One region of the Pseudomonas sp. S3_B11 genome, then DNA from elsewhere that is predicted to be linked to it. Evidence: predicted binding sites of a transcription regulator. Region 1 holds the regulator's gene; each other region holds the start of a gene.
What was found. Region 1 encodes FliA, which starts transcription of late flagellar genes. Its sites were predicted from a motif close to CTAAAGTTTNNNNNNNNNNNGCCGNTAA; they were not measured.
Positions count from the first base shown of each region.

Region 2: a site for FliA is predicted at 3,850-3,877, ahead of AB4O22_RS03185 (methyl-accepting chemotaxis protein). Genes of this name have one in related genera too.
Region 3: a site for FliA is predicted at 4,815-4,842, ahead of AB4O22_RS05950 (methyl-accepting chemotaxis protein). Genes of this name have one in related genera too.
Region 4: a site for FliA is predicted at 5,044-5,071, ahead of AB4O22_RS11745 (methyl-accepting chemotaxis protein). Genes of this name have one in related genera too.

Region 1 is NZ_CP162749.1:4,141,902-4,149,078, reverse strand. Features, by position in the region: gene flhB (flagellar biosynthesis protein FlhB) at 1-266, shown strand, start outside; gene flhA (flagellar biosynthesis protein FlhA) at 498-2,627, shown strand; gene flhF (flagellar biosynthesis protein FlhF) at 2,639-3,988, shown strand; gene fleN (flagellar synthesis regulator FleN) at 4,105-4,935, shown strand; gene fliA (RNA polymerase sigma factor FliA) at 4,932-5,675, shown strand; gene AB4O22_RS18580 (chemotaxis response regulator CheY) at 5,843-6,214, shown strand; gene AB4O22_RS18575 (protein phosphatase CheZ) at 6,233-7,018, shown strand; gene AB4O22_RS18570 (chemotaxis protein CheA) at 7,049-7,177, shown strand, end outside.
Region 2 is NZ_CP162749.1:689,235-696,411, forward strand. Features, by position in the region: gene AB4O22_RS03160 (amino acid permease) at 1-1,321, shown strand, start outside; gene arfB (alternative ribosome rescue aminoacyl-tRNA hydrolase ArfB) at 1,510-1,923, shown strand; gene AB4O22_RS03170 (MFS transporter) at 1,920-3,119, opposite strand; gene AB4O22_RS03175 (hypothetical protein) at 3,222-3,452, opposite strand; gene AB4O22_RS03180 (hypothetical protein) at 3,490-3,633, opposite strand; gene AB4O22_RS03185 (methyl-accepting chemotaxis protein) at 3,967-5,592, shown strand; gene AB4O22_RS03190 (transporter) at 5,658-6,680, opposite strand; gene AB4O22_RS03195 (PepSY domain-containing protein) at 6,861-7,175, opposite strand.
Region 3 is NZ_CP162749.1:1,268,196-1,275,372, forward strand. Features, by position in the region: gene AB4O22_RS05920 (hypothetical protein) at 1-256, opposite strand, end outside; gene AB4O22_RS05925 (PepSY domain-containing protein) at 484-792, shown strand; gene AB4O22_RS05930 (PepSY domain-containing protein) at 792-1,103, shown strand; gene AB4O22_RS05935 (response regulator transcription factor) at 1,103-1,771, shown strand; gene AB4O22_RS05940 (sensor histidine kinase) at 1,768-3,081, shown strand; gene AB4O22_RS05945 (Na+/H+ antiporter family protein) at 3,340-4,656, shown strand; gene AB4O22_RS05950 (methyl-accepting chemotaxis protein) at 4,884-6,563, shown strand; gene trhP (prephenate-dependent tRNA uridine(34) hydroxylase TrhP) at 6,807-7,177, opposite strand, start outside.
Region 4 is NZ_CP162749.1:2,552,738-2,559,914, forward strand. Features, by position in the region: gene AB4O22_RS11725 (ABC transporter ATP-binding protein) at 1-887, shown strand, start outside; gene AB4O22_RS11730 (flavin reductase family protein) at 932-1,417, shown strand; gene AB4O22_RS11735 (LLM class flavin-dependent oxidoreductase) at 1,447-2,490, shown strand; gene AB4O22_RS11740 (TonB-dependent siderophore receptor) at 2,695-4,818, opposite strand; gene AB4O22_RS11745 (methyl-accepting chemotaxis protein) at 5,110-6,906, shown strand; gene AB4O22_RS11750 (YbdD/YjiX family protein) at 7,099-7,177, opposite strand, start outside.

The sequences.
Region 1 (7,177 bases):
TGGCCAAGGGCAGTGACTTCCTGGCGCTGAAGATCCGTGAGATCGCCGTGGCCAATGAGGTGATGCTGCTCGAGTCCCCGGCGCTGGCACGGTCGATTTACTACTCCACTGAGCTCGACCAGGAAATCCCTGGCGGCCTGTACCTTGCCGTGGCCCAGGTGCTGGCCTACGTCTACCAGATCCGCCAGCACCGCGCCGGCAAGGGCAAGCGCCCCGAACCGCTCAAGGACCTGCCGATCCCGCCGGATTTGCGCCGCGATTCCTGAGTCGGGCTGGCACAAAAGCTGTGGGAGAGAGCTTGCTCGCGATTGCGCGGGTTCAGTCGACTAAGGATGTGACTGACAAATCGCTATCGCGAGCAAGCTCGCTCCCACAGGTCAGCGTCCCTTCAACCCTTCTATTTCAGCCTCCGGCAAAAGTTGGAAGGCTTCTTGCAATACCCCGTCTGCGCCCCCTCCGGGCGTCAAAAGTTTGCTTCACAGGAACGGGGATTATTGGTGGATCGCTCTCAGTTACTCAGCACCGCGCGCAGCAATGTAGCCGACCTCAGCCGGGGCAATCTGGGCGTGCCATTGTTGCTGATGATCATGCTCGCCATGATGATGCTGCCGGTGCCGCCGTTTCTGCTGGACGTGTTCTTCACGTTCAACATCGCCCTGTCGATCGTGGTGCTGCTGGTGTGCGTCTACGCCCTGCGGCCGTTGGACTTTGCGGTGTTCCCGACCATTCTGCTGGTGGCGACGCTCATGCGTCTGGCGCTCAACGTGGCATCCACCCGGGTGGTCATGCTCCATGGCCAGGACGGGCACGCCGCCGCCGGTAAAGTGATCCAGGCCTTTGGTGAGGTGGTGATCGGCGGTAACTACGTGGTCGGTATCGTGGTCTTCGCCATCTTGATGATCATCAACTTCGTTGTGGTGACCAAGGGCGCCGGGCGGATTTCCGAGGTGAGCGCGCGTTTTACCCTCGATGCGATGCCCGGTAAGCAAATGGCGATCGACGCCGACCTCAATGCTGGTCTGATCGATCAGAGCCAGGCCAAGCTGCGTCGCCTGGAAGTGGCCCAGGAAGCCGAGTTCTACGGTTCCATGGACGGTGCCAGCAAATTCGTGCGCGGTGACGCCATCGCCGGCCTGCTGATCCTGTTCATCAACCTGATCGGCGGCATGGCTGTCGGTATCTTCCAGCACAACATGAGTTTTGGCGACGCTGGCAGGGTTTACGCCTTGTTGACCATCGGTGACGGTTTGGTGGCGCAATTGCCATCACTGTTGTTATCCACAGCTGCCGCGATCATGGTGACCCGCGCTTCGGGCTCCGAAGACATGGGCAAGCAGATCGGCCGGCAAATGTTCGCCTCGCCCAAGGCCCTGGCGGTTGCCGCCGGCTTGATGGCAGTCATGGGCCTGGTGCCGGGCATGCCGCACTTTTCCTTCCTGAGCATGGCTGCCCTGGCTGGCGGCGGTGCCTACCTGTTCTGGAAGAAGCAGAACGTGCAGAAAGTCCAGGCCCTGCAAGAGGTCAAGCGCCAGCAGGAGCTGCTGCCGTCGCCGGCCCGTGCCATGGAAACCAAGGAACTGGGCTGGGATGACGTGACGCCAATCGACATGATCGGCCTGGAAGTCGGTTATCGCCTGATTCCATTGGTCGACCGCAACCAGGGTGGTCAGTTGCTGGCGCGGATCAAGGGGGTGCGCAAGAAGCTGTCCCAGGACCTGGGCTTCCTGATGCCGACCGTGCATATCCGCGATAACCTCGACCTGGCGCCGAGCGCCTACCGCCTGACGCTGATGGGGGTGATCCTGGCCGAAGCCGAGATCTACCCCGACCGCGAGCTGGCGATCAACCCCGGGCAGGTCTACGGCTCCCTCAACGGCATCACCGCCAAGGATCCGGCTTTCGGCCTGGAAGCGGTGTGGATCGAAATCAGCCAGCGGGCCCAGGCCCAGTCCCTCGGCTATACCGTGGTGGACGCCAGTACGGTGGTGGCGACCCACTTGAACCAGATCCTGTATAAGCACTCCAGCGAGCTGATTGGCCACGAAGAAGTCCAGCAACTCCTGCAAGTACTGGCCAAAGGCTCGCCGAAGCTGGCCGAAGAGCTGGTGCCGGGTGTGATTTCGTTGTCGCAGTTGCTCAAGGTGCTGCAGGCGCTGTTGGCCGAACAGGTGCCCGTGCGCGACATACGCAGTATTGCCGAGGCTATCGCCAACAACGCCTCCAAGAGTCAAGATACCGCCGCCCTGGTGGCTGCGGTTCGGGTCGGCGTGTCCCGCGCAATCGTCCAAAGCATTGTAGGCACTGAGTCTGAGCTGCCTGTGATCACCTTGGAGCCAAGGTTGGAACAGATATTGCTCAATAGTCTGCAGAAGGCAGGACAAGGCTCGGAAGAGGGTGTTCTGCTGGAGCCAAGCATGGCCGAGAAGCTGCAGCGTTCGCTGATCGAAGCAGCCCAGCGGCAAGAGATGCAAGGCCAACCGGTGATCCTGCTGGTGGCCGGTCCGATTCGCGCGATGCTCTCGCGATTCGGGCGCCTCGCGGTCCCGGGGTTGCATGTGCTGGCGTACCAGGAAATACCGGACAACAAGCAAGTGACCATCGTTGCGACAGTAGGGCCCAACGGCTGAGGTAGTGGTTTATGCAAGTGAAGCGTTTTTTCGCCGCCGACATGCGTCAGGCCATGAAACTGGTTCGTGACGAGCTGGGCGCTGAAGCAGCCATCATTGGCAACCGTCGTATCGCCGGCGGTGTCGAGCTGACGGCGGCCCTGGATTACAAACTGTCTGCGCTGGCCCCGCGGGTTCCGAACATGGAACTCGAAGATGAGCTGCGCAAGACTCAATCGCGCATCGCCAGCGCCCAGGCCGAGCTGAGCCTGCGCAGCAGCGAAGGCGAGGCCGCGGCAGGCACCAATCGTCAATTGTTCGCCGGTCAGCCGCTGACGGCTGGCCTGCCGTTGACCGCTGCCGAACCGCTGATCGAGCAGGCCCAAGCCGAACCGCGTCGTCCTGAGCCGGCGCCCGCAGCGCCTGCCCGGGGTGTCGATCCGCGCGCCCTGGACTCGATGCGCTTTGAACTCAACAGCCTGCGCGAGCTGATGGAAGTCCAGCTCGGCTCCCTGGCCTGGAACCAGCTGCAAGGCAGCCGTCCAGCCCAGGCCAACCTGTGGCGTCGCCTGCAACGCATCGGCCTGTCCGGCCCGTTGTCCCGGGACCTGCTGGCGCTGATCAATGGTATTGAAGAACCTCGCCAGGCCTGGCGCATGTTGCTGGCGCACCTGGCGCGGATGATCGCGACCCCGGAAGTCGAGCCGCTGGAGGAAGGCGGGGTAATTGCCATGGTCGGCCCTGCCGGCATGGGCAAGACCACCACCCTGGCCAAGCTCGCCGCCCGTTATGTACTCAAGTACGGCGCCCAGAGCATTGCCCTGGTGAGCATGGACAGTTTCCGCATCGGTGCCCAGGAGCAACTCAAGACCCTCGGCCGGATCCTCAATGTGTCGGTGACCCATGTGGATCCGGGCCAGTCCCTGGCCCAGGCGCTGGAGCCGCTGCTGCGCAAACGCGTCGTGCTGATCGATACCGCAGGCTTGCAAGCCAGCGATCCAGCCCTGCGCATGCAGCTCGAAAGCCTGGCCGGACGCGGTATCAAGTCAAAAAATTATCTCGTGTTGGCAACCACCAGCCAGAAACAGGTTCTAACCGCCGCATACCACAGCTACAAACGCTGCGGGCTGGCCGGCTGCATCCTGACTAAGCTGGACGAAACGGCAAGCCTGGGCGAGGTGTTGAGCCTGGCGATCGGTCATGAATTACCGGTGGCCTACCTGACCGACGGGCCGCGGATCCCGGATGATTTGCATCTGCCGCGCCGTCATCAACTGGTCAGTCGTGCCGTGAGTGTGCAAATGCAGGAAGAACCCAGCGAAGAAGCCATGGCTGATATGTTCGCTGATATCTACCACAGCCCGACCAAGCAGGTCGGCTGAGGTAATCATGAATATTTTTTGTACCTACATCGATGGTCTGCCATGCATTGTTCCGTATGCGAACGCGCAGCCAGTAATGTGGCCTCCGTCTAAGTAAGACAAGGTAAAGAACGAACATGGGCAGCATGCATCCCGTACAGGTGATCGCGGTGACCGGCGGCAAAGGTGGCGTCGGGAAGACTAACGTGTCAGTGAACTTGTCCCTGGCTCTGGCAGAGCTTGGCCGACGGGTCATGCTGCTGGACGCCGACCTGGGCCTGGCGAACGTCGACGTGTTGTTGGGGCTTACACCCAAACGCACGCTGGCGGACGTGATTGAAGGGCGCTGTGAGCTGCGTGACGTGTTGTTGCAGGGGCCGGGCGGGATTCGCATCGTGCCGGCAGCCTCAGGCACCCAGAGCATGGTTCACCTGACCCCGGCCCAGCACGCGGGCCTGATCCAGGCTTTCAGCGACATCGGCGACAATCTCGATGTGCTGGTGATCGACACCGCAGCCGGTATCGGTGACTCGGTCGTCAGTTTCGTCCGCGCGGCCCAGGAAGTGCTGCTGGTGGTCTGCGACGAACCGACGTCCATCACCGACGCCTATGCCCTGATCAAATTGCTTAACCGCGACTATGGCATGAACCGCTTCCGTGTCCTGGCCAACATGGCCCAGAGCCCGCAGGAAGGGCGCAACCTGTTCGCCAAGTTGACAAAGGTCACGGATCGCTTCCTGGACGTCGCCCTACAATACGTCGGCGCAGTGCCTTACGACGAAAGCGTACGCAAGGCCGTCCAGAAGCAACGTGCCGTTTATGAAGCCTTTCCACGCTCCAAATGCGCGCTGGCGTTCAAGGCCATCGCCCAGAAGGTCGATACCTGGCCACTGCCGGCCAACCCTCGCGGGCATCTGGAATTTTTCGTCGAGCGTCTTGTGCAACAAACAGCAGGGCCCGTGCTATGACAGCCAGCGGTTACAACCATCTCTATAAAAAATCGGCACGGGACGCCCAATACGAATTGATCGAGCGTTACGCGCCACTGGTCAAGCGTATCGCCTATCACTTGCTGGCGCGGTTGCCGGCCAGTGTCCAGGTTGAAGACTTGATCCAGGCGGGCATGATCGGCCTGCTCGAAGTGTCGAACAAATACGACGCGAGCAAGGGCGCGAGTTTCGAGACGTATGCCGGTATTCGCATTCGCGGCGCCATGCTCGATGAAGTCCGCAAGGGCGATTGGGCGCCGCGTTCGGTACACCGCAATACCCGCATGGTCAGTGATGCAATTCGGGCAATTGAAGCTAAAACCGGGCGTGACGCTAAAGATCACGAGGTTGCGGCCGAACTCCAGTTGAGTCTCGACGATTATTACGGGATTTTGAACGATACCTTGGGCAGCCGCCTGTTCAGTTTCGACGACCTGTTGCAGGACGGCGAACATGAAGGGCTGCACGAGGATAACGCGAGTGCTCACATGGAGCCGTCGCGTGACCTGGAAGATGAACGTTTCCAGAGCGCGCTGGCGGAAGCGATTGCCAATTTGCCGGAGCGTGAGCGGCTGGTCTTGGCGCTGTACTACGACGAAGAGCTGAACCTCAAGGAAATCGGTGAGGTCCTGGGGGTCAGCGAATCGCGGGTCAGCCAGTTACACAGCCAGTGCGCGGCCCGTTTGCGGGGGCGTTTGGGGGAGTGGCGAGCGCGTTGACAGGCAGTGTGGGGACACTGCGAACGAGGCTGGCCTGGCAGGTGCTGTGCCAGTCTCCATCCGTGGTGCTCCAGACCGTTGTCGAGTGTTGTGCCGGATTGATTGAAATGGCGCGTCCAGGTGCTGGGCGCGTTTAAGACTGCTTGGAGGTCGAATTGGACAAGAACATGAAAATCCTCATCGTTGATGACTTCTCAACGATGCGGCGGATCATAAAAAACCTGTTGCGTGACCTTGGGTTCACCAACACGGCCGAAGCAGATGACGGGACCACTGCGCTCCCGATGTTGCACAGTGGCAACTTCGATTTTCTGGTCACCGACTGGAACATGCCGGGCATGACCGGTATCGACCTGTTGCGCCAGGTGCGTGCCGACGAAAAACTCAAGCATCTTCCGGTGCTGATGGTCACTGCCGAAGCCAAGCGCGAGCAGATCATCGAAGCGGCCCAGGCCGGTGTAAACGGCTATGTGGTCAAACCCTTCACGGCCCAGGCGTTGAAAGAGAAGATTGAAAAAATCTTCGAACGCATCGGTTAACGGCGCCACGGGGGAGCTATGGATAACGAATCTTCAATGGGTGATTTCGAATCGACCCTGAAAAAACATGCCCGCGAACTGGTCGACAGCCTTGAAAAAGGTCGTTTTGGCGATGCGGTTCAAATGATCCATGAGCTCAACCAGACCCGTGACCGCGGTCTGTATCAGGAGGTGGGCAAGCTCACGCGTGAATTGCACAGCGCGATTGTCAATTTCCAGATCGACCCGAATATGCCGCAGGCCGAGGAAGTCTCGCAGATCACCGACGCCACCGAGCGTCTGGGTTATGTGGTCAAGCTGACCGAGGCCGCGGCCAACCGCACCATGGACCTGGTGGAAAGCGCAACGCCCCTGGTCAACGGCCTGAGCGAAGAAGCCCAGGCCTTGAGCACCGACTGGGGTCGGTTCATGCGGCGCGAAGTCGGCGCCGAAGAGTTTCGGGAGTTGGCCCGTCGGGTCGACGGTTTCCTGGCGCGCAGCAGCACCGAGAACCGCGCGGTGGCAAGCAACCTCAACGATATTCTGCTGGCTCAGGACTATCAGGACCTGACCGGCCAGGTGATCAAGCGTGTGACCCAACTGGTCACCGAAGTGGAAAGTAACCTGCTCAAACTGGTGTTGATGGCCAGCCAGGTAGACCGCTTTGCAGGCATCGAACACGACCGTGAAGCGATGCTTGCTGAAAAAGATCCACAAAAACATCTCTCTCAGGGTGAAGGTCCGCAGATTCATGCCGATAAAAGAGAAGACGTTATGTCCGGTCAGGACGATGTGGACGATTTGCTGTCCAGCCTTGGATTCTGAGTTTTAGCCCTGTTTTAGGAGCAGCCATTAATGAGCTTCGGCGCCGATGAAGAGATCCTTCAGGATTTCCTGGTTGAGGCCGGCGAGATTCTAGAGCAACTGTCCGAACAGCTGGTCGAGCTGGAAAGCCGACCAGATGATGCGGATCTGCTCAATGCA
Region 2 (7,177 bases), 3.4 Mb from region 1:
GTTCCTCGGCTCGGCGGGGGTGCTGAAATCAGCCGGCCCGTCGATGATCCTTGGCTACGCCATCTGCGGCTTCATCGCCTTCATGATCATGCGCCAGTTGGGTGAAATGATCGTCGAAGAGCCGGTGGCCGGTTCCTTCAGCCACTTTGCCCATAAGTACTGGGGCGGTTTCGCCGGGTTCCTCTCGGGTTGGAACTGCTGGATTCTCTACATCCTGGTGGGCATGTCCGAACTGACTGCAGTCGGCAAGTACATCCATTACTGGGCCCCGGACATTCCGACCTGGGTCTCGGCGGCGGCATTTTTCATCCTGATCAACGCCATCAACCTGGCCAACGTCAAAGTCTTCGGCGAGGCCGAGTTCTGGTTCGCGATCATCAAGGTCGTGGCGATTGTCGGCATGATTGCCCTGGGCAGCTATTTGCTGGTCAGTGGCCATGGCGGGCCGCAGGCGTCGGTGACCAACCTGTGGTCCCACGGCGGGTTCTTCCCCAACGGTGTGAGCGGGCTGGTGATGGCCATGGCGATCATCATGTTCTCTTTCGGTGGCCTGGAAATGCTCGGTTTCACCGCCGCTGAGGCCGACAAACCGAAAACCGTGATCCCCAAGGCCATCAACCAGGTGATCTACCGGATCCTGATTTTCTACATCGGTGCGCTCGTGGTGCTGTTGTCCCTGACCCCTTGGGACAGCCTGCTGACCACGCTCAACGCTTCCGGCGATGCCTACAGCGGCAGCCCGTTCGTGCAGGTGTTCTCGATGCTGGGCAGCAACACTGCGGCGCATATCCTCAACTTCGTGGTGCTCACCGCCGCGCTGTCGGTGTACAACAGCGGCACCTATTGCAACAGCCGCATGTTGCTGGGCATGGCCGAGCAGGGCGATGCGCCCAAGGCCTTGTCCAAGATCGACAAGCGCGGCGTGCCGGTGCGTTCGATCCTTGCGTCGGCGGCTGTCACTCTGGTGGCGGTGCTGTTGAACTACCTGATCCCGCAGCATGCGCTGGAGCTGCTGATGTCGCTGGTGGTCGCGACCTTGGTGATCAACTGGGCGATGATCAGCTACTCGCACTTCAAGTTCCGCCAGCACATGAACCAGACCCGCCAGACGCCGCTGTTCAAGGCGCTGTGGTACCCGTACGGCAACTACATCTGCCTGGCGTTCGTGGTGTTCATCCTGGGCGTGATGTTGCTGATCCCCGGCATCCAGGTATCGGTCTATGCGATTCCGGTGTGGGTGGTGTTCATGTGGGTGTGCTACGTGATCAAGAACAAGCGCAGTGCCCGGCATGAACTGGCTGTAGCGGCTGCCACCAAGTAAGCAAGCCTGAAATACAACAAACCCGGCCAAGTGCCGGGTTTGTCGTTCAAGGAAGGTACAAAATCTGTGGGAACAAGGTCTGTGGAAGCAAGGCCTTGCTCCCACAGACCTCTCCACAGGCCAGGCTCTCACAAGCCTCATTCCAGCGGTTTCGAGTATCCTGTGGGTCCTGATACCGGATACTTTCCATGCTGGCGATTTCCAACACCGTGCACATCCCGGACGCCGAGATCGAGCTGACGGCCATCCGCGCCCAAGGGGCAGGGGGGCAGAACGTCAACAAGGTTTCCAGCGCCGTGCATTTGCGCTTCGACATTCCGGCCTCGTCGCTGCCCGAGTTCTACAAGGAGCGGCTGCTGGCCCTGCGCGACAGTCGCATTACCAGCGATGGTGTATTGATCATCAAGGCCCAGCAATACCGTACGCAGGAACAGAACCGGGCCGATGCCCTGGAGCGCCTGACCGAACTGATCCTCAGCGCCACCAAGGTCGAAAAGAAGCGCCGTCCGACCAAACCGACCCTGGGTTCGAAAAAGCGTCGCCTGGAATCCAAGACCAAGCGCGGCTCGATCAAGGCCGGGCGCGGCAAGGTGGACTTCTAGCTTTTCTCCCGTTCCTGGCGATGCCTCGGCGCCTGTCGGTACAGGTAGACGCTCAATGCCAACCCGCCCAGGGCCGCCAGTGCGGCGAATAGAAAGATCGAGGCAAAGCCGAAGCCCGCGGCAATCGCACCGGCCAGCGGTCCGGTGATCCCCAGCGACAAATCAATGAACAGTGAATAAGCACCCACCGCCGCCCCGCGGCTGGAGGCCGGCACCAGGTTGACCGCTTCCACGCCCAGCGCCGGAAACACCAGGGAAAAGCCGAAGCCGCTCAACGCCGCGCCCGCCAGGGCCCAGTGGGCATCCGGTGCGAGCCACAACAGCAACAGGCCCAGGGTTTCCACCGACAGGCAGGCAATCGCCACACGAAAGCCGCCCAGACGGTTGATCAGGTTGCCGAACAGCAGGCGCGCGCCGATGAAGCTGGCGCCGAACAGGCTCAGGCACAGCACGGCGTTGTCCCAGTGCTGGGTGGCGTAGTACAGGGTGATGAAGGTCGCGATGGTGCCAAACCCGATGGAACCCAGGGCCAGGCCGCAGCCGTGTGGCAGCACGCGTCCCAGCACGTGCATGAACGGCAGGCGTTCGCCAGTGACGATGGGCGCGGCGGTTTTGCGCCAGGCCAATGCCAACCCCAGCAAGCCGAGCAAGATAATGCTCACGCCCATGCTCCATAGCCCCAGCGCATTGACCAGCCACACCCCCAGCGGTGCGCCAATCGCCAGCGCGCCGTAACTGGCGATACCGTTCCAGGAAATCACCTTGGCGGTATTCGCCGCGCCGACCCGGCCGATGCCCCAGCCAATCGAACCGGAGCCCACCAGGCTTTCCGCGCTACCGAGCACCAGGCGACCGATCAGCAGGCTGATCAGGCTGAACGTTGGCAGGTGGGGCGTCCAGGCAGACACCAGCATGAACACACCACTCAGCCCGCAGCCGGCGAGGCCGAACATCACCGCGCGCTTGCTTCCCAGGTTATCGATGATTCGCCCTGCATAAGGACGACTGAGCAGAGTGGCCAGGTATTGCACGCTGATCACCAACCCGGCGATCACCGCGCCGAAGCCCAGTTCGCCGTGGACGAACCCGGGCAGTACGGCCAGGGGAATGCCGATATTCAGGTAGCCGATGAATGTGAACAGGACGATGGAAACGACTTGCAGCGTGACCGCCAGGGGGCGCTGGGAATCTGACATGGGGTAAAGGTCCACGGAGCAGCAGGATAGGTAGGCTGCTTATGATAACGGCGACCGTGGGGTCAGGGCGGGGAAAAGTAAAACTATTTGCCCAATGGTGGTTCAGCTGCCGTTCTCACCGCTGACCAGGCGTGTGGTCACCAGTGCGGCGATGGCGTTTTCTTCGCTGCCAAAGCGCGCCAGCAGGGCTGCTTGTTTCTCGGCAGGAAGGCGGGTCCAGATCTCGACCATTTTTTCGGCAGTGCCGATCAGCACGCTGGCCTGGGCTTCGCTGAATGGAGGGGTGTCATCGGTCATGGAGGGCTCGGGATTCAGGCAGTGTGGAAAGCGCATCTTAGCGCTTTCCACACGGTCTGGTGGTGCGGGTCAATCAGTCTTCGCTGTCGGCCTGGCGGCGTTCAGTGGCTTCTTTAGGCTCGGGTTGCTGGGCGTCTGCTTGCCCCCCGGCTTGTAGCGTGGTCGTCTGCTCAGTGTCGTGCAGGCTTGGGAAGGGGAGATTAGGGATCTCGTGCATATCGCGCTCCTCGCAAAGTCTGTGGATAGATCTGGTAGATCCGCGCTTTTACAAAGCCTGGGCAGGATACAGCAGGAGAAATGACAAAAAGACTTTTAAATCCCGTCGGGCCGACAAAAGGGATTGTCTGGACAAGTCATGACCAATCCCTCCGTGCGGCGTCCTGGCGCAACTTTTTCAGCCCCGGCTACCGGCCGTTACCAGTGGTCGGCAAGGCTCAAGAATGCCTCTGCAAGGCCGATGGTCTGTACAAATCCTTTGGCATTCGGTTTCGACACCGGACATGGAAGTCGGGGCGTCGTTAGCTCTTTTTACCCCCACGAGATTCTTTCCATGTTTCTACAAAAATCCTTGAGAGCCCAGATCCTTGCCCTGCTCAGCGGCAGTCTGTTGGCGATGCTGCTGATCGCCCTGGCGTCCTTTCATTTCCTGTCCGAGGGTGTCCAGAATTATCGCCAGCTGATTGATGGCCCGTTGCGCGCCTCACAATTGATCGACGAGGCCAACCTGCAATTCAAGGTGCAGGTCCAGGAATGGAAAAACGTCCTGTTGCGCGGCAAGCAGCCTGCGGACCTGGATAAGTACTGGAAGCAATTCGAGGAACGCCAGCACGATGTCCAGGGCATTCTGGGGGAGTTGATCGGGCACAAGGACCTCCCAGCCCAAATCAAGGCGCGCATTGAACGCCTGCGGGACGAACACCGTCAGTTGGGTTCGGCGTACCAGAAGGGCCGGGACGCGTTTGTGGCGGCAGGTGCTGACGCGACGGCTGGTGATGCAGCCGTCAAGGGCGTCGACCGTGCTGCCAGTGAGCAGATGAGTGAGCTGGTCGCTGAGTTGCACAAGATGGGCAGCGAGCAATCGGTGTCGATCAGTACCGGGGCCGACCGGACCATTCTGCTGGGTACTGTGGTGATGCTGGTCTCAGGCCTGCTGATTGGGGTGTTCAGCCTGTGGATGGTCAACCGCAATCTGGTGCAGCCTATCCGCAACCTGATCGCATACGTGACCCAATTGAGTCACGGTCGTTTCGCCGAGCGGGTCGTCAGCAATCGCCAGGACGAACTGGGCGATCTCGCCCTGGCGGCCAATACCTTGCGCGATTTCCTCGCCGAAACCTTCACGCGCCTGCAACGCAGTGCCACGGAGCTGGACAGTGCCAGCGGTGAACTCAATGCCATCGCCAGCCTGATGAGCCAAGGCACCAGCGAACAATTCGAACGCACCGATCAGGCGGCAACGGCAATGAACGAGATGTCCGCCACCGCCCAGGAAGTTGCCCGCCATGCCGCCGATGCGGCGCGGGCTGCCGATGATGCCGATCACTCGGCGCAGCAGGGCGAGAAAGTGATGCAGGGCACTATCCACACCATCACCCAGATGCGCGGCGAGATTGCCAACACGGCCACGGTGATCCGTCGTCTGGAAACCGACAGCGGGCGCATCGGTAAAGTGCTTGAAGTGATTCGCGGGATTGCCGAGCAGACCAACCTGCTGGCCCTCAACGCTGCCATCGAAGCGGCCCGGGCGGGGGAGGCCGGACGTGGTTTCGCGGTGGTCGCCGATGAGGTTCGCAACTTGGCCCAGCGCACGGCGTCATCGATCATCGAGATCAATCAGATTATCCAGACCGTGCAGACTGGCGCAGTGGACGCGGCCCAGGCCATCGAAAGCGGGCAGTCGCGCAGTGAAGAAAGTGTCGAGCAGGTGACCCAGGCCGGCGCCATGCTGGAACGCATCACCCAGGCGGTGGAAGCGATTCGCGACATGAACCGCCAGATCGCCACCGCCGCGGAAGAGCAGACCTCCGTGGCCGAAGACATCTCGCGCAACCTCACCGAAATCACCTGCATCGCCAGCACCAACCTCGACAATGTGCAGCGCACCGAAGCGGCCAGTCGGGATTTGCATGGGTTGTCGGGGCAGTTGAATGAAGTGACGGCGCGGTTGAGTGCCTAACCCCAGTGGCGAGGGAGCAAGCTCCCTCGCCACAAAAGCTTGTGCGAACCTGAGGTGGATCAATCTCAATAATCGCGCCGCTTGCGAAATGCCCATCGGCCTGCAATCACGGTGAAGGTTGCCACCAGCGCCACCAGGATCCAGAAGCCCTCCGGATCACCGGCCAGCGGCACGCCGCCGACGTTCATGCCGAAGAAACCGGCAATGATGTTGATGGGCAATGCCAGGACCGTGACCACCGTCAGGGTGAACAGCGTGCGGTTGCTTTGTTCGTTGAGGTTGGCGGCGATCTCTTCCTGCAGCAGCTTGATCCGCTCGCCCAGGGCGGTGAGGTCGTTGATGATCAGGGCGAACTCCTCGGTGGACTTGCGCAACTCCTTGACGTCTTCCTTCTGCAGCCATTGCGGTGGGCGGTTGAGCAGGCGCAGCAACGAGCCTGGCTCCAGGGCCAGCAGGCGTTGCAGGCGTACCAGCACTCGGCGCTGGGCGCCCAACTCGGAGCGGTTGGTGGACAGTCGCGAAGAGAGCAGTTGGTCTTCGATCTGATCGACGTTGAGGCTGGTCTTGCGCACGATCTGGGTCAGCACTTCGCCTTGGTCGCGCAGCAGATGCACGAGCAGTTCCAGCGGTGAGCGAAAGCACTCGCCGGCCTTGACCGATGAGCGCAGCTTGTCGACCGAGTGCAAAGGTTGCAGCCGCGCGCTGATGATCAGCCGACTGTGCACGCAAACCCACAACGTCGATACATCCGAGGACACCAGGTTGCTGAGGTTGAACACCACATCGTTCACCACCGCCAGCAATGCCGAGTCCACATGTTCGATGCGGGTCGAGCGCGAGCCTTCGTGCAGGGCTTCGAAGAATTCCTGGGGCAAGGCCAGGTGGCTTTTCATCCAGCGCTCGCAGGCAGCGTGGGCCAGGTTCAGGTGCAGCCAGAGGAATTCGTCGGCGTCTTGCGGTTGTTGCAGGCTTTGCAGGGCCTGGGCCGAATCGATCTCCCTGCCACGCTCGCCGGGGCGGAAACGAAATCCGTAAAGCAGGCCGAACAGGTCCGGATCGCGATGGCTTTGGTCGATGCTGTGGTTCATGAGGGCTCGCTGGCGGGGAGTGCCTGTCGCGGCGACAACAGGGTCACTTGAGCGGCATCATTGCAGGGTTTTTTGAAGGTTTTGTGACAGGTGGCTGTGTCACTTGGACCGTTAGCCGTTTACATACGCACGCAAAAGAGCCGCGCAACTTGAAAGTTGCGCGGCTCTACATGGATTAAATCAGTCATCTCGGTCTTGTTTGTTTTCCAAGACCTCTCCGGTAGCGGCATTGAGTTCAACGTCAAACTCTCTGCCATCTGGGTAACGTACTTCAACTTCGTATTCATAACCGTTGAAACGCTCATCCAAGTCAGCAAGTCCGATGGTCGCTCCCGGGTGCAGTTTCTCGACGATCTGCTTAAGTTCGTCCATAGATTTGATCTTGCCTTCCTTGACCAGTTGGGGAATCTGGGTGGCCGGAACATCCTTCGCCTGGGCCAGGCCAGCGGTGAGGGTCAGGGCGGCAGCGGTAAACAGGGCAGTCAAAGTTTTCATAG
Region 3 (7,177 bases), 2.9 Mb from region 1:
CCGGCAGGCAGGCGCTGGCGAAGCGCCAGGCACCCACCGAGGCCCCGATCAGCGAGCGCTCCCGGGGCGCGGCGGGCAGCCATTCGCCGAACAGCGCCAGGTCCAGCCCCTGGATGCCCAGGGCCTTCGGACCACCGGCAGCGCCCGGCAGGATGCCGACGTCGGCGGCGTTCAAGCCGGCCTGGCGAATCCGCCCGAATGCACGCGGGCCGGCCTTGAGGGTGAGCGCGGGAAACTTGATGTGGATGGCGGTCATACCGGTCTCGAATACGGGTAAGCGGCTGATTATAACGATACAAAACCCTGTGGGAGCGAGCTCGCTCGCGATGGCGGTGGAACTGTCACTTCAATGTCTACTGACAGACTGCTATCGCTAGCAAGCTCGCTCCCACATTGATGTGGGTTCCATGATGGCGATTCAGTTTCAGTTAAGTTCACCCCGATACAGTCCCCCCGCTGAAGATTATAAAAAGGAGACAACCCATGAACCGCCTGACTGCCTTTTTCATCGCGACCCTCATGGCCCTCGGCACGAGCCTGGCTCACGCACGAGACCTTGATGACGACGAAACCCGCAAACTGCAAGACGCTGGTACCATTCTGTCCTTCGAAAAACTCAATGCCGCTGCCCTGGCCGAACACCCTGGCGCCACCTTGACCGATACCGAGCTGGACGAAGAGTACGGCAAGTACATTTACCAGGTGGATCTGCGCGACACGAAGGGCATTGAGTGGGATCTGGAATTGGACGCCACCAACGGCAAGGTGCTCAAGAATCATCAGGATACGTAATGAAGCTTAATCTGCGCACCCATAGTCGATGGGCGCTGGCGCTGCTGGCGTTCTGTTCGCTGGCCGTGGCCCGGGACCTGGATCAGGACGAGGCCCTGCAACTGCGCCAGCAGGGTGTGATCTTGCCGCTGGAGCAACTGCTGCAACAGGCGCTGGACCTGCATCCCGGGGCCAAACTGCTGGAAGCCGAGTTGGAGGAAAAACACGGCGTCTATATTTATGAGGTCGAGCTGCTGGACACCGAGGGCGTCGTGCGCGAATTGGACCTGGAGGCCGCGACCGGCCGCTTACTCAAAGATAAGGAAGACTGATGCGCCTGCTTCTGGTGGAAGATCACGTGCCCCTGGCGGACGAACTGATGGCGGGGCTTGCACGTCAGGGCTACGCCGTCGACTGGCTCGCCGATGGTCGCGACGCGGTGTATCAGGGCAGCAGCGAACCCTACGACCTGATCATCCTCGATCTCGGCCTGCCGGGCGTGCCGGGGCTCGACGTGCTGGCCCAATGGCGTGCCGGCGGCCTGGCCACGCCGGTGCTGATCCTCACCGCACGCGGGTCCTGGGCCGAGCGCATCGAAGGGCTCAAGGCCGGGGCCGACGATTACCTGACCAAACCTTTTCATCCTGAAGAGCTGCAGTTGCGGATCCAGGCGTTGCTGCGCCGCTCCCACGGCCAGGTCAACCAGCCGACGCTGAAATCGGCCGGGTTGCACCTGGATGAGAGCCGCCAGTGCGTGGTCCGCGACGGCACCGACATCCAGCTCACGGCGGCCGAGTTCCGCCTGTTGCGCTATTTCATGCTGCATCCCGAGCAGATCCTTTCCAAAAGCCATCTCGCCGAACACCTGTATGACGGTGAGACCGAGCGCGATTCCAACGTGCTGGAAGTCCACGTCAATCACCTGCGGCGCAAGCTGGGACGCAGCGTGATTGAAACCCGTCGCGGCCAGGGTTACCTGTTCGGCGGGCAGGCGCAGTGAGATCCATCCAGCGGCGCCTGAGCCTGGGGCTGATCGGTGTGATGGTGGTGGTCGGCCTGGTCCTGGCACAGACCAGTCTATGGCTGTTCGAGCTGGGCTTGCAGCGTTACCTGGAAGCCGGGCTGCGCAACGACAGCGAAAACCTGCTGGTGGCCCTGGTGCGAGGCCCGCAGGGTTTGCAGCTGGATGAGCGACGCCTGTCGCCGGCCTATCTGCGGCCGTTTTCCGGGCACTATTTCCGCATCGATTTTGCCGATGTGCACTGGCGCTCCCGTTCCCTGTGGGACCAGGAATTGCCCCGGCTCGACCACCCGGGCCTGCACAGCAACCTGCAACTGGGGCCTGAGGGCCAGAAGCTCTTGGTGCTGCGCACCGACTATCGACGGCTGGGCCAGGCGATTTCCATCAGCGTGGCCCAGGACTACACACCGGTGCGTGACAGCTTCCGTCGAATGCAGCAGATCGGCCTCGGGCTGGGGTTGGCGGGGTTGCTGTTGATTCTGTTGCTGCAACGCATCACCGTGCGCCGCGCCTTGCGTCCGCTGGACCGGGCGCGGGAGCAGATTGCCCAGTTGCAGCGCGGGCAGCGTTCGCAACTCGACGAACAGGTGCCACGGGAGCTGGAACCGCTGGTGGCGCAAATCAATCATCTGCTGGCCCACACCGAGGACAGCCTCAAGCGTTCGCGCAACGCCCTGGGTAACCTCGGCCATGCCTTGAAGACCCCGCTGGCGGTGCTGCAAAGCCTGGCGTCGAACGAGAAGCTCGATCCGTATCCCGAGTTGCGCAAACTGTTGCTCGAGCAACTGGAGCAGGTCCGCCAGCGCCTGAACCGGGAACTCAACCGCGCCCGCTTGTCCGGCGATGCCTTGCCCGGCGCGCACCTGGACTGCGACGCCGAGTTGCCGGGGTTGCTGGCCACGTTGAACATGATCCACGGCGAACACCTGCACCTGAGCTACGTCGCCCCGCCAGGCCTGCACCTGCCGTGGGATCGTGAAGACCTGCTGGAACTGTTGGGCAACCTGCTGGACAACGCCTGCAAATGGGCCGATGCCGAAGTGCGCCTGACCATGACCGAGACAGCCGACGGGTTCAGCCTGGCCGTGGAAGACGACGGCCCGGGCATCCCCAAGGATCGCCGCGACCAGGTGTTCAGCCGCGGCACGCGGCTGGATGAACAGACCGATGGACACGGCCTGGGCCTGGGCATCGTGCGGGACATCGTCGACACCTGGGGCGGCCTGCTGGCGTTGGACGACAGCGAGTGGGGTGGGTTGAAGGTGGTGATCGAGTTGCCCAAGCGCTGACAGCTATTCATGGCACCGCCTGTATGTGGGGCGAACCTGTGGGAGCAAGCTTGCTCGCGATAGCATTTTTAAAGCCAGCACAGGTGTTGTAGGTGACAACGTCATCGCGAGCAAGCTTTGCTCCCACAAATCCCCCTCATACAGGGGGGCGAGACTTGAAAACCCGCCCCACGGCCCTTGCAGCTTGCCGCCGCTTGCTGCAAAGTCGCGACCTTTTTGTCCGGTGGCTTTCCATCGCTGTGCTTTGAGGTAATGATGATAAATGCAGTAATTGCCGCGGTTGGCGTCATGCTGGTGCTCAGCCTGGCCCGCGTGCATGTGGTGATCGCGCTGATTATCGGTGCGTTGGTGGGTGGCCTGACGGGTGGCCTGGGAGTCGAGGCAACGCTCAAGGCGTTCAACGCCGGCCTGGGTGGCGGTGCGACGGTGGCGTTGTCCTACGCCTTGCTCGGTGCCTTCGCCGTGGCGATTGCCAAGTCCGGCATGGCCCACGCCCTGGCGGACAAAGCCCTGGCCCTGGTGGATCGCCAGGATGCCGCGGGTGGCTCGGGCGTCAAATGGGTGCTGATCGGTCTGCTGGGAACGGTCGCGGTCGCCTCCCAGAACATTTTGCCGATCCACATCGCTTTCATCCCGCTGCTGGTGCCACCGCTGCTCTATGTGCTGACCAAGTTGCAGTTGGACCGCCGGTTGATCGCCTGCGTCATGACCTTCGGCCTGATCACGCCCTACATGTTCCTGCCGGTGGGCTTCGGCAATATCTTCCTCAACGAAATCCTCCTGGCCAACATCGCCCGCAGCGGTGTGGACGTCAGCGGCATCAACGTCACCCATGCCATGGGCATTCCGGCGTTGGGCATGGTGTTTGGCCTGCTGTTGTCGTTGTTCTCCTACCGCAAGAAGCGCGTCTACGACCTGAAGAAAATTGCCCGGGTCGAGCAGGTGAAGGTGAACTACAACCCAATGAGCCTGATGGTGGCCGGGTTTGCGGTGGCGGCGGCGTTCGCGGTGCAGTTGCTGGTGGACTCGATGATCATCGGTGCCCTGGTCGGGTTCCTGATTTTCTCACTGTCGGGGGTGGTGCGCTGGCGCGAGACTGACGATCTGTTCACCGAAGGCATGAAGATGATGGCGATGATCGGCTTCATCATGATCGCGGCCTCAGGCTTCGCCGAAGTGATGAAGGCTACCGGCGAAGTCCAGAGCCTGGTGGAGTCTTCGGCGGCCTGGATTGGCCACAACAAGGGCATTGGCGCGCTGATGATGTTGCTGGTGGGGCTGCTGGTGACCATGGGCATCGGCTCGTCGTTTTCCACGGTGCCGATCCTGGCGACGATTTTCGTGCCACTGTGCCTGCAACTGGGCTTCAGCCCGCTGGCGATCGTCTGCATCGTCGGCACTGCCGGCGCCCTGGGCGATGCCGGCTCGCCAGCGTCGGACTCGACCCTGGGTCCGACCTCGGGCCTGAACATCGACGGCCAGCACCATCACATCTGGGACACCGTGGTCCCGACCTTCATCCACTACAACCTGCCGCTGCTGGTGTTTGGTTGGGTGGCGGCGATGGTCTTGTAACCTCAATACCGAGTTACCTCAATCTCGAGCAAGCTCGCTCCCACAGTGGATCGGTGTGAACACAAGAGTTGTGGACACCACCAATCCTTGTGGGAGCGAGCTTGCTCGCGAAGGGGCCCTCAAGATCGACCCTTCTCTTAGACCCTGTTCACCTTGTCCTACAGTTTTGCCGCGCGGTGCCGTTAATACAGCTAACCACGCCAATAACACCAACAAGAGTGAACAGCATGCGCCTGAGCCTGAAGGCTAAAGTCCTGTCCCTTGCGATACTGCCGGTATTGCTGTCCGCCGTGATCATCAGCCTGACCACGGCTTTCATCTTGAAGGAGCAAGCTAGCAAAGAGGTCCAGCAAACCCGCGAGCGCCTGCTCAGCGAGGCCAAGGCCACGCTGCAGAACTACGTAGCGGTGGGCCTGACCGCCATCAAGCCGCTCTACGATGCCGCCGCGCCTGGCGATAATGAAGCGCGCGCCCAGGCGATCAAGCTGCTGTCGAACATCAGCTACGGCAAGGATGGCTATTTCTTCGGCTACGACTCCGAGACCATTCGTCTGTTCAAGGCCAACAGCCCCGATGGCGTGGGCAAGAGTTTCAAGGACAACCGCGACCCGAACGGAGTCTACGTCAACCGCGACCTGGTGAAAGTCGCCAAGGACGGGACTCACTACCTCGAATACAGCTCGCCGTTGCCCGGCAGCAAAGACCTGGTGCCCAAACTTGGCTACACCGAATACCTGTCCAAGTGGGACCTGGCAGTCGGTAGCTCGGTCAACCTGGACGGCATCGAAGCCCAGGTCGCGCTGGTGGAAACCAAGGTCCACGATCGCCTGCAAGGCGTGATATTGAGCATCGTCGGGATCGCCGCGGTGGTGTTGCTGGTGATTGCAGTGGTGGGCCTGGTGCTCGCCAACACGATCCTGCGGCCGCTGCACCTGATGAAGGACAACCTCGACGACATCGCCGCGGGCGAGGGCGACCTGACCCGTCGGCTGACCATCACCAGCCAGGACGAGCTCGGCCAACTGGCCGGTTCGTTCAACCGCTTCGTCGACAAGATCCACGGCCTGGTGCGGCAGATCACCGACATGACCTCGCAACTGACCGGGCTGGTGACGCAAGTTTCCGAGCAGGCCCAGCGCTCCGAGCAGGCCATGGAACGCCAGCGCCACGAAACCGATCAGGTCGCCACGGCGATCAACGAGATGTCCTCGGCTGCCCAGGAAGTCGCCCGCAGCGCTCAAGGCGCCGCCGTCGCGGCCCAGCAGACCGACGAGGAAGGACAGTCGGCCAAGCGCGTGGTGGCCGGCAGCATCCAGCAGATTCATGCGTTGGTGAACGATATCCGCAGCAGTGGCGTGTCCCTGGACAGCCTGCAGCAGGACGTGGCTTCGATTGTCAGCGTGCTTGGGGTGATTCGTTCGATTGCCGAGCAGACCAACCTGCTGGCTCTCAACGCCGCCATCGAGGCCGCGCGTGCCGGCGAGGCGGGGCGTGGGTTTGCGGTGGTGGCCGATGAAGTGCGGGCCCTGGCCAGCCGGACCCAGCAGAGCACCCAGGAAATCCAGGGCATGATCGATCGCTTGCAATCAGGCACTCATGCGGCGGTGGAAGCGATGCGCCGTTCCAGTGAGGCTGGCGAGGGCACTTCGGAACGGGCCAACGAGGCGGGCGCCTCCCTGGACACCATGGCGCAGTTGATCGGCACCATCAACTCGATGAACGCCCAGATCGCCAGCGCTGCCGAAGAACAGACCGCGGTGGCCGAGGAAATCAACCGCAGCGTGCATCAGATCGCCGTGGCCGTGGACAGCGTCGCCGACGAAACCCAACTCGGCGCCCAGACCTCCCGCAGCCTGGCCGACCTGGGCCAGCGCCTGGGCAAGCTGGTAGGACAGTTCCGGATCTGATCCCATCGCAGCAGGAGCTGCCGAAGGCTGCGATCTTTTGCTCTCGATCCAGATGTTTTCACCTGGGCAACCGGGTCTTATCGAGAAAGAAGGATCGCAGCCTTCGGCAGTTCCTGCCGTGCTTCACAGGTGCAAACCGCTACAAAACCCTGTGGGAGCGAGCTTGCTCGCGATAGCGTTGGATCAGCCAACATTCATTTGGCAGACGCACCGCCATCGCGAGCAAGCTCGCTCCCACAGGGGCTATGGCTCACGCACATCGCGCATCAACAACCCAAACCGCAGATCCACCGCATCGGGAATCGGCACGTACACCACGTGCCCATCCCCCGGTGCCACCTCGATGCCCTGGCCTTTGGCGTTCTGCAACTGATGCAGGTCGAAGTGGAAATTGCCCTTGGGGGTCATCAGTTCCATGTGATCGCCCAGGCCAAAGCGGTTCTTCACCCGCACTTCGGCCAGGCGTTCGCGCCGTTCGCCGGTCAGTTCGCCGACGAACTGCTGGCGCTCCGACACCGAACTGCCGTTCTGGTAGTTCTGGTATTCGTCGTGCACATGGCGCCTTAGAAAACCTTCGGTGTAGCCGCGCTGGGCCAGGGACTCCAGGTCGGTCA
Region 4 (7,177 bases), 1.6 Mb from region 1:
TCGGCATGGTGTTCCAGCGTTACTCGTTGTTCCCCCATCTGTCGGTGCGCGACAACATTGCCTTTCCGCTGGCGATTCGCAAACTGGCCAGCGCCGAGCGCGAACGCCGGGTCGACGCCATGCTCAAACTGGTGCAACTGGGAGAGTTCGCCCATCGCCGCCCTTCGCAACTGTCGGGAGGCCAGCAGCAGCGCGTGGCGATTGCCCGGGCACTGGTCTACGAACCACGCATCCTGCTGATGGACGAACCCCTCGGCGCCCTGGACAAAAAGCTCCGGGAAGACTTGCAGGATGAACTGCGCCAATTGCATCGACGCCTGGGCATCACCATCGTCTACGTCACCCATGACCAGGAAGAAGCCATGCGTCTGTCCCAGCGCATCGCGATTTTCAGCCACGGCAAGATCGTCGGCCTGGGCAGCGGCTATGACCTCTACCAGAACCCGCCGAACGCCTTCGTGGCCTCGTTCCTGGGCAACTCCAACTTCCTCAAGCTCAAGGCCCAGGGCAACGCAGTGGCGACCTTCGAGGGCCAGTCGCTGTCGATCCGCCTGACCGCCGGCCTGCAAACGGACCAGGACGTGCTGCTGATGGTGCGCCCGGAAAAAGCCCTCGCCTTGAGCGTCGAACAGGCCGCCCAGGAACCCTTGGCAGCCGGTTGGAATGAGGTCTCGGCCAAGGTCGTCGAAGTGCTGTTCCTGGGTGAAAGCCAGACCTGCAGCGTGGTGACGTCCGGCGGCACGGCCATGACGGTCAAGGCGCTGTCCGCCGCCGGCATGCCACTCAAGGCCGGCGACCCGGTGCGTGTGCGCTGGGCCACCGCCGATGCTTGCGTCTACACCCAATGGGCCGAGAGCGACCTGAACAAGGCCGCAGGTGCCCACTGATGAACACTGCGCGCCCACAACCGATAAAGCCCGAGGATCGTCCAATGATCGATGCCAGCGTCTACAAACAAGTCATGGGCTCGTTCCCGTCCGGCGTGACCGTGATCACCACCCTTGATGACGACGGCCAGATCGTCGGCCTCACCGCCAGCGCGTTCAGCTCATTGTCGATGGAGCCAGCGCTGGTGCTGTTCTGCCCCAACTACAGCTGCGACTCCTATCCGGTACTGATCAAGAACAAGCGCTTCGCCATCCACCTGCTCTCCGGCGGCCAGCAGAACGAAGCCTATGCCTTCGCCCGCAAGGGCAAGGACAAGGCCCAGGGCATCGAATGGACCTTGAGCGAACTGGGTAACCCGCTGCTGAGCAATGCCACCGCCATCATCGAATGCGAACTGTGGCGCGAATACGAAGGCGGCGACCACGCCATCATGGTCGGCGCCGTAAAGAACCTGATCGTCCCGCAGCACACACCGGGGCCGCTGGTTTATTGCCACGGCAAGATGGGCGCCCTGCCCGTCCTCGCCTGAACCGATCGTCAACTACAAGAGATAGCGCCATGAAATTTTCCCTGTTCGTACACATGGAGCGCTGGGACGAAAGCGTCAGCCATCGCCAGTTGTTCGAAGACCTGAGCGAGCTGACCCTGTTGGCCGAGGCCGGCGGTTTCAGCACCGTGTGGATCGGCGAACACCACGCCATGGAATACACCATTTCGCCAAGCCCGATGCCGCTGCTGGCGTACCTGGCCGGCAAGACCACCACCATCCACCTGGGCGCCGGCACCATCATCGCGCCGTTCTGGCACCCGCTGCGGGTGGCCGGCGAATGCGCACTGCTGGACGTGATCAGCAATGGCCGCATGGAAGTCGGCCTGGCCCGGGGCGCTTATCAGGTGGAGTTCGACCGCATGGCTGGCGGCATGCCGGCTTCCTCCGGAGGCCAGGCCCTGCGGGAAATGGTCCCGGTGGTGCGCGCCCTGTGGCAAGGCGATTACGCCCATGACGGCGAGATCTGGAAATTCCCAACCTCCACCAGCGTACCCAAGCCGATCCGCAAACCCCATCCACCGATGTGGATCGCCGCCCGTGACCCGGACTCCCACAACTTCGCCGTCGCCAACGGCTGCAACGTGATGGTCACGCCGTTGATGAAGGGCGATGAGGAAGTCCTGGACCTGAAGAACAAGTTCCAGGCCGCCCTGGACAACAATCCCGACGTGCCACGCCCGCAATTGATGGTGCTGCGCCACACCCACGTGCATGCGGTGGATGATCCTGAAGGCTGGAAGGTCGGCGCCCAGGCGATCTCGAAGTTCTATCGCACCTTCGATGCCTGGTTCGGCAACAAGCAAGTGCCGGTCAATGGTTTCCTTGCGCCGAGCCCGGAAGAAAAATTCGCCGAGCGCCCGGAGTTCCAACTGGAGAACATCCGCAAGAACACCATGATCGGAACCCCGCAGGAAATCATCGAGCGGATCAAGTATTACCAGGAACTGGGAGTGGATGAGTTCAGCTTCTGGTGCGACAACAGCCTGCCCCATGCCGAGAAGAAAAAATCCCTGGAGCTGTTCATCCAGCAGGTGGTGCCAGCGTTTCGGTGAGTCGCAGCCCTGAAATTTCCGGGGTCAGTTCTATCGTTATCGCGAGCAGGCTCGCTCCCACAGGGGGTTGTGGTGAACGCAAATAGATAGGCAACTGCCAGCCAATGTGGGAGCGAGCCTGCTCGCGACGGCCGCTGGAATGTGACGGTAACGCCAAAAAAATGCCCGGACTTCAAAGCCCGGGCATTTTGCTTTCTGGATGGATCAGAACGTTACGCTTGCACTCAGGCGAGCGGTACGTGGCTCACCGACATTGACTTGCAGTTGGCTGCCGGTGGACGACGGGTAGTACTGCTTGTCGAACAGGTTGTCGACGTTCAGTTGCAACGAAGTCTTGTGTCCCAGCACCGGCGACTCCCAGCGCAGGAAGGCGTCGGCGACGGTGTAGCTGCTCAGCCAGAAATCGTTGGCCGCGTTAGCCGCACGCTCGCCGACGTAACGCGCACCGGCACCGGCGTGCCAGGCACCGAATTCGGCCGGGACGTTCAAGTGGTGCGACAAGTACAGGCTGGCGGTGTGCTTGGGCGCATCGGACAGGCGGTGACCTTCGTTTTTCGGGTCATCGAGGATTTCAGTGTGGGTATAAGCATAAGTCCCGATCAAATCCCAACGTTCCGCCAGACGACCGGTGATGTCGAGTTCGAGGCCTTGGGAGCCGACCTTGCCCGCGGCTTCTGCCAGCGTTACGCCGTTGACCGTAGAGGACGTCACGACGTTTTTCTTCTCGATATCGAACAGCGCAAGGTTGATGTTCAGGCCCGGCAGCGGATCGTATTTGGCGCCAATTTCGTAGCTACGACCCTCCTCCGGCTTGAAGGTACTGAGGTTGTCGTCCACGGTGTCGTTAGGCTTGAACGAACGACTGTAGTTGCCATACAGCGACAGCTCCCCGGTGGCTTTATAGACCAGCCCCAGGAACGGGACGAAGGCATCGCCGTTGTCGTCGCGGACCGGCACCCTGGTGACCAACCCTTGCTTGGCGAACTGATCGTAATGCTGGTAGCGACCACCGAAGACCAGGATCCAACGATCATTCAGGTGCCAGTTGTCCTTAAGGTAGACCGAGCTGGAAGTCAGCTGATTGCTCAGATTGCTTTGGGTCGGGCTGATGACGCTGGGCTCTCCCAGGCCGCCGTACACCGGCGCAGAGATATCGAAGCCCCCCCGCACTGCCCCACGGTAGGTCTTGCCACGGTATTGGTCCGACACCTGATTATCAGCACCGATCAACACGTCATGGCGCTGGCCGAACAGCTCCTGTTTACCGATGAAGTCCCAGCTGGCGTAACGGGTTTCGTCATCGTAATGAGCGCCGTTGGCGGCCCGACGCAGATTATTGCCAGTCAGCGAGTTGGGCTGCGCAATCGAAAGGCTATACCGATCATTATTCCAGCCATAGGTCACGCGAGTTTTCCAATCCTCGCTCAGTTCATACTCAAACCGCGCCGTCGCCGTTTCGCGAATCCCCACGCTCTTGGCCCACGGCTCATCCAGACGCTTGTCGTAATCGATATCGGCCGGATGCCCATTGGTGAACACCGTCCCCCGATCAAACGGATTGGAATATTCGTTGTACTCATAGCTGAGATTCAACGAAGCCCGCTCCCCCGTCCAAGCCAGGGACGGCGCCACCAGGGTGCTCTCGTTGACCCCGTAGTTGCGCCAGTAGTCCTCGTGGCCGCGCTCGGCAATCAGGCGATAAGCCAGGCCGGTGTCGCCCAGCGGCCCGGTGGTGTCCAGGGCCATGGTGCCGCCGCCTTCGCTATAGGCCGAGCCGCTCAACGTGGTGCTTTGGGTGTACTCCGGTTTCTTGCTGATAACGTTGACCAGGCCGCCAGGCTCCAGCGCGCCGTACAGCATCGAGGCCGGGCCCTTGAGCACTTCGACGCGGTCGGTGGTGGCGCTGAAGTTGTGCCCCAGGTTCGAACGCACGCCGTCGCGCAGGATCGAGCCATCGTCGTTGGTGCCAAACCCGCGCTTGACCAGCGAGTCTCGCGAACCGCCCAGGGTGTTGCCCTGGCTGACGCCGCTGACGAACTTCATCGCGTCGCTCAGCGAGCGCACCTGATAGTCGGCCAGGGTCTGCTGGGTCACCACGTTGATCGATTGCGCTTCTTCCTTGATCGGTATATCGCTCTTGCTCGCCGTGCTGGCTTGCGACGTCGTATAGCCCTCTTCCTGAGTGACGCGACTGCCCTGGATGTCCGTGGCCGGCAGTTCGAGAGCGTCCTGCGCCCACAATGGGCTGGCAATGAAGCAGCAGGACAGCGTTGGCAACACACACTTGATAAAGACGTTGCGATTAGCGAGGGGGGTGGAACGTTTCAAGACGCGCACTCATAGAAGGGACGTTAATGAGAGCAAATATACTTTGAGAATGATTCCCAGTAAATCTTTTGTATCAAATGATGATCGCACCCGACCCCCTGTGGGAGCGAGCTTGCTCGCGATAGCGGCGGTACATCCAACATCAATGCAACAGACCCACCGCCATCGCGAGCAAGCTCGCTCCCACAGATTTCGCGAACGGTGATATCAAATCGCCCAACTACCCTAAAGCTTTGGCGCGCGCGGTCGAATGTATTCCATTGAGAGATTTTTTTGCCCAGGAGCAGCGGCATGCAGACGTTAAAGGCCTTGTACGAGTCTATCGAGATGCAGTTTTTCGATACCCTCACCAAAAAACTGTCGAGCCTTTTCCTGTTGGTGCTGGTCAGTGGCTTGCTGTACTGGGTGGCCCTCAGCGCCCGCGCCGAGATCGTGCTGCAGTTGCGCAACGCGCAGTTGGACGGTGCCTTGCTGGGGCAGATCGAAGGCCAGCTCGACAGCCTCACCCATGCCCTGCTCTTCGGTGCGTTCCTGACGCTGGGCATGATCAGCTTCATGGTCTGGTATTTCCGCCACCTCATCGTGCGCCCCGTCACCGCCATGACCAAGGCCCTGGAAGAGATCGCCAACGGCGAAGGTGACCTGTCCAAGGACCTGCCGCTGGTGACTCACGACGAGATCCGCGTGCTGGCCGGCACTTGCAACCGTTTCCTGGCCAAGCAGCGGGAGATCATCAGCAACGTCCAGGCACTGACCGTGCACATCGCCGTCGAATCGGCCCGCTCGTTGAAGAACATCAGCGACTCCAGTGACAGTGCCACCCACCAGGCCCGCTTCGCCAAGGAGGTCATGGACCAGAGCAACACCGCCGTGGGCCGCATCGAAGAAGTCTCGCGCCAGACCCAAGGCATCTCCAGCACCACCGCCCAGAACCTGAGCATGGCCCGCGACTCCTACGCCGAACTGCTGGAAGTGACCGGCAACATCAGCGAAATCTCCAACAGCCTCGGTGAATTTGCCACGCTGGTGAGCGCCTTGAACCAGCGTTCCTCAAGCATCAAGTCGATTGTCGGGTTGATCCAGCAGATTTCTGCCCAGACCAACCTGCTGGCCCTCAATGCCGCCATCGAAGCCGCCCGGGCCGGCGAAAGCGGCCGTGGCTTCGCGGTGGTCGCCGATGAAGTGCGGACCCTGGCACAAAACGTCAGCCGGGCCACCGATGACATCTCACGCAACATCGACGCCATGCTCGATGAGGTCAGCTCCACCCACGAACAGACCACCCAGATCAGCCACAGCGCCCGGGAAACCCAGAAAGTGGTGGAACGCGCCTCCGGTCATTTTGAAAGCATGATCGGCGACTTCGAATCCACCAACGGCAAGCTGGCGGACATCGCGACCCATATCCAGCAGTTCGCCGACAGCAACACGGGGATCAACGACCGGGTCACCCAGATTCACGCCGACAGTCAGTTGATCGACCAGCGCATGCAGCATTCGGCGACGGCCACCCGCGACCTGTCCGGCGTGGCCGAAAAAGTCCAGGCGCTGTTGGGTCGCTTCGTGCTCGGCCACGGCAAGCTGGATGCAGCCATCACCCGGGCCAGTCAGTGCCGCGACACGCTCCAGGTTCGTCTGGAGGCGCTGCAAGGTGAAGGCCTGAATCTGTTCGATCAGAATTACCAACCGATTCCCGGCACCGACCCCAAGCAGTACATGGCCAGCTACACCGAACGCTTTGCCCAGGTTTGCCAGGAAGAATGCGACAAACTCACCCGCAGCACGCCGGGTGGCAAGGTTTCGTTCATTGTCGACAGCAAGGGCTACTGCCCGGTGAACAACAGCTGGGTCTCCAAGCCGCCAACCGGCGACCGGGTGGTGGATTTGCCGGTGTGCCGCAACAAGCGAATCTTCAACGACCCGATCGGCCTGCGCGCGGCGGGCAACGTCCAGCGTTTCCTGCTCCAGACCTACCTGCGCGATACCGGGGAAATAATGACCGAGATCGACGTACCGTTCTTCTTCGGCGGCCGTCATTGGGGCAACTTGCGGGTGGGCTTCGATGCGGCGGTGTTGTTGGCGGAGTGATGAAGCGCTCGCACGACTCCTGAGATCCTCCCACAGGGGATCTGTGGTGTATGCACATCTTGAGACCACCCCAAAAACAACTGTGGGAGCGAGCCTGCTCGCGAAGGCGGTGGGTCAGTCAACATCAATGCTGCTGATCCACCGCCTTCGCGAGCAAGCCCGCTCCCACATGGGGTTCGAGGCTACCTCAACTCAACAGCACTTGGGCCCACCCTTGCCACCGTAACGGGCCTCCTGGCGTTCGCGAAAGAACGCCTCGTAGTCCATCAAC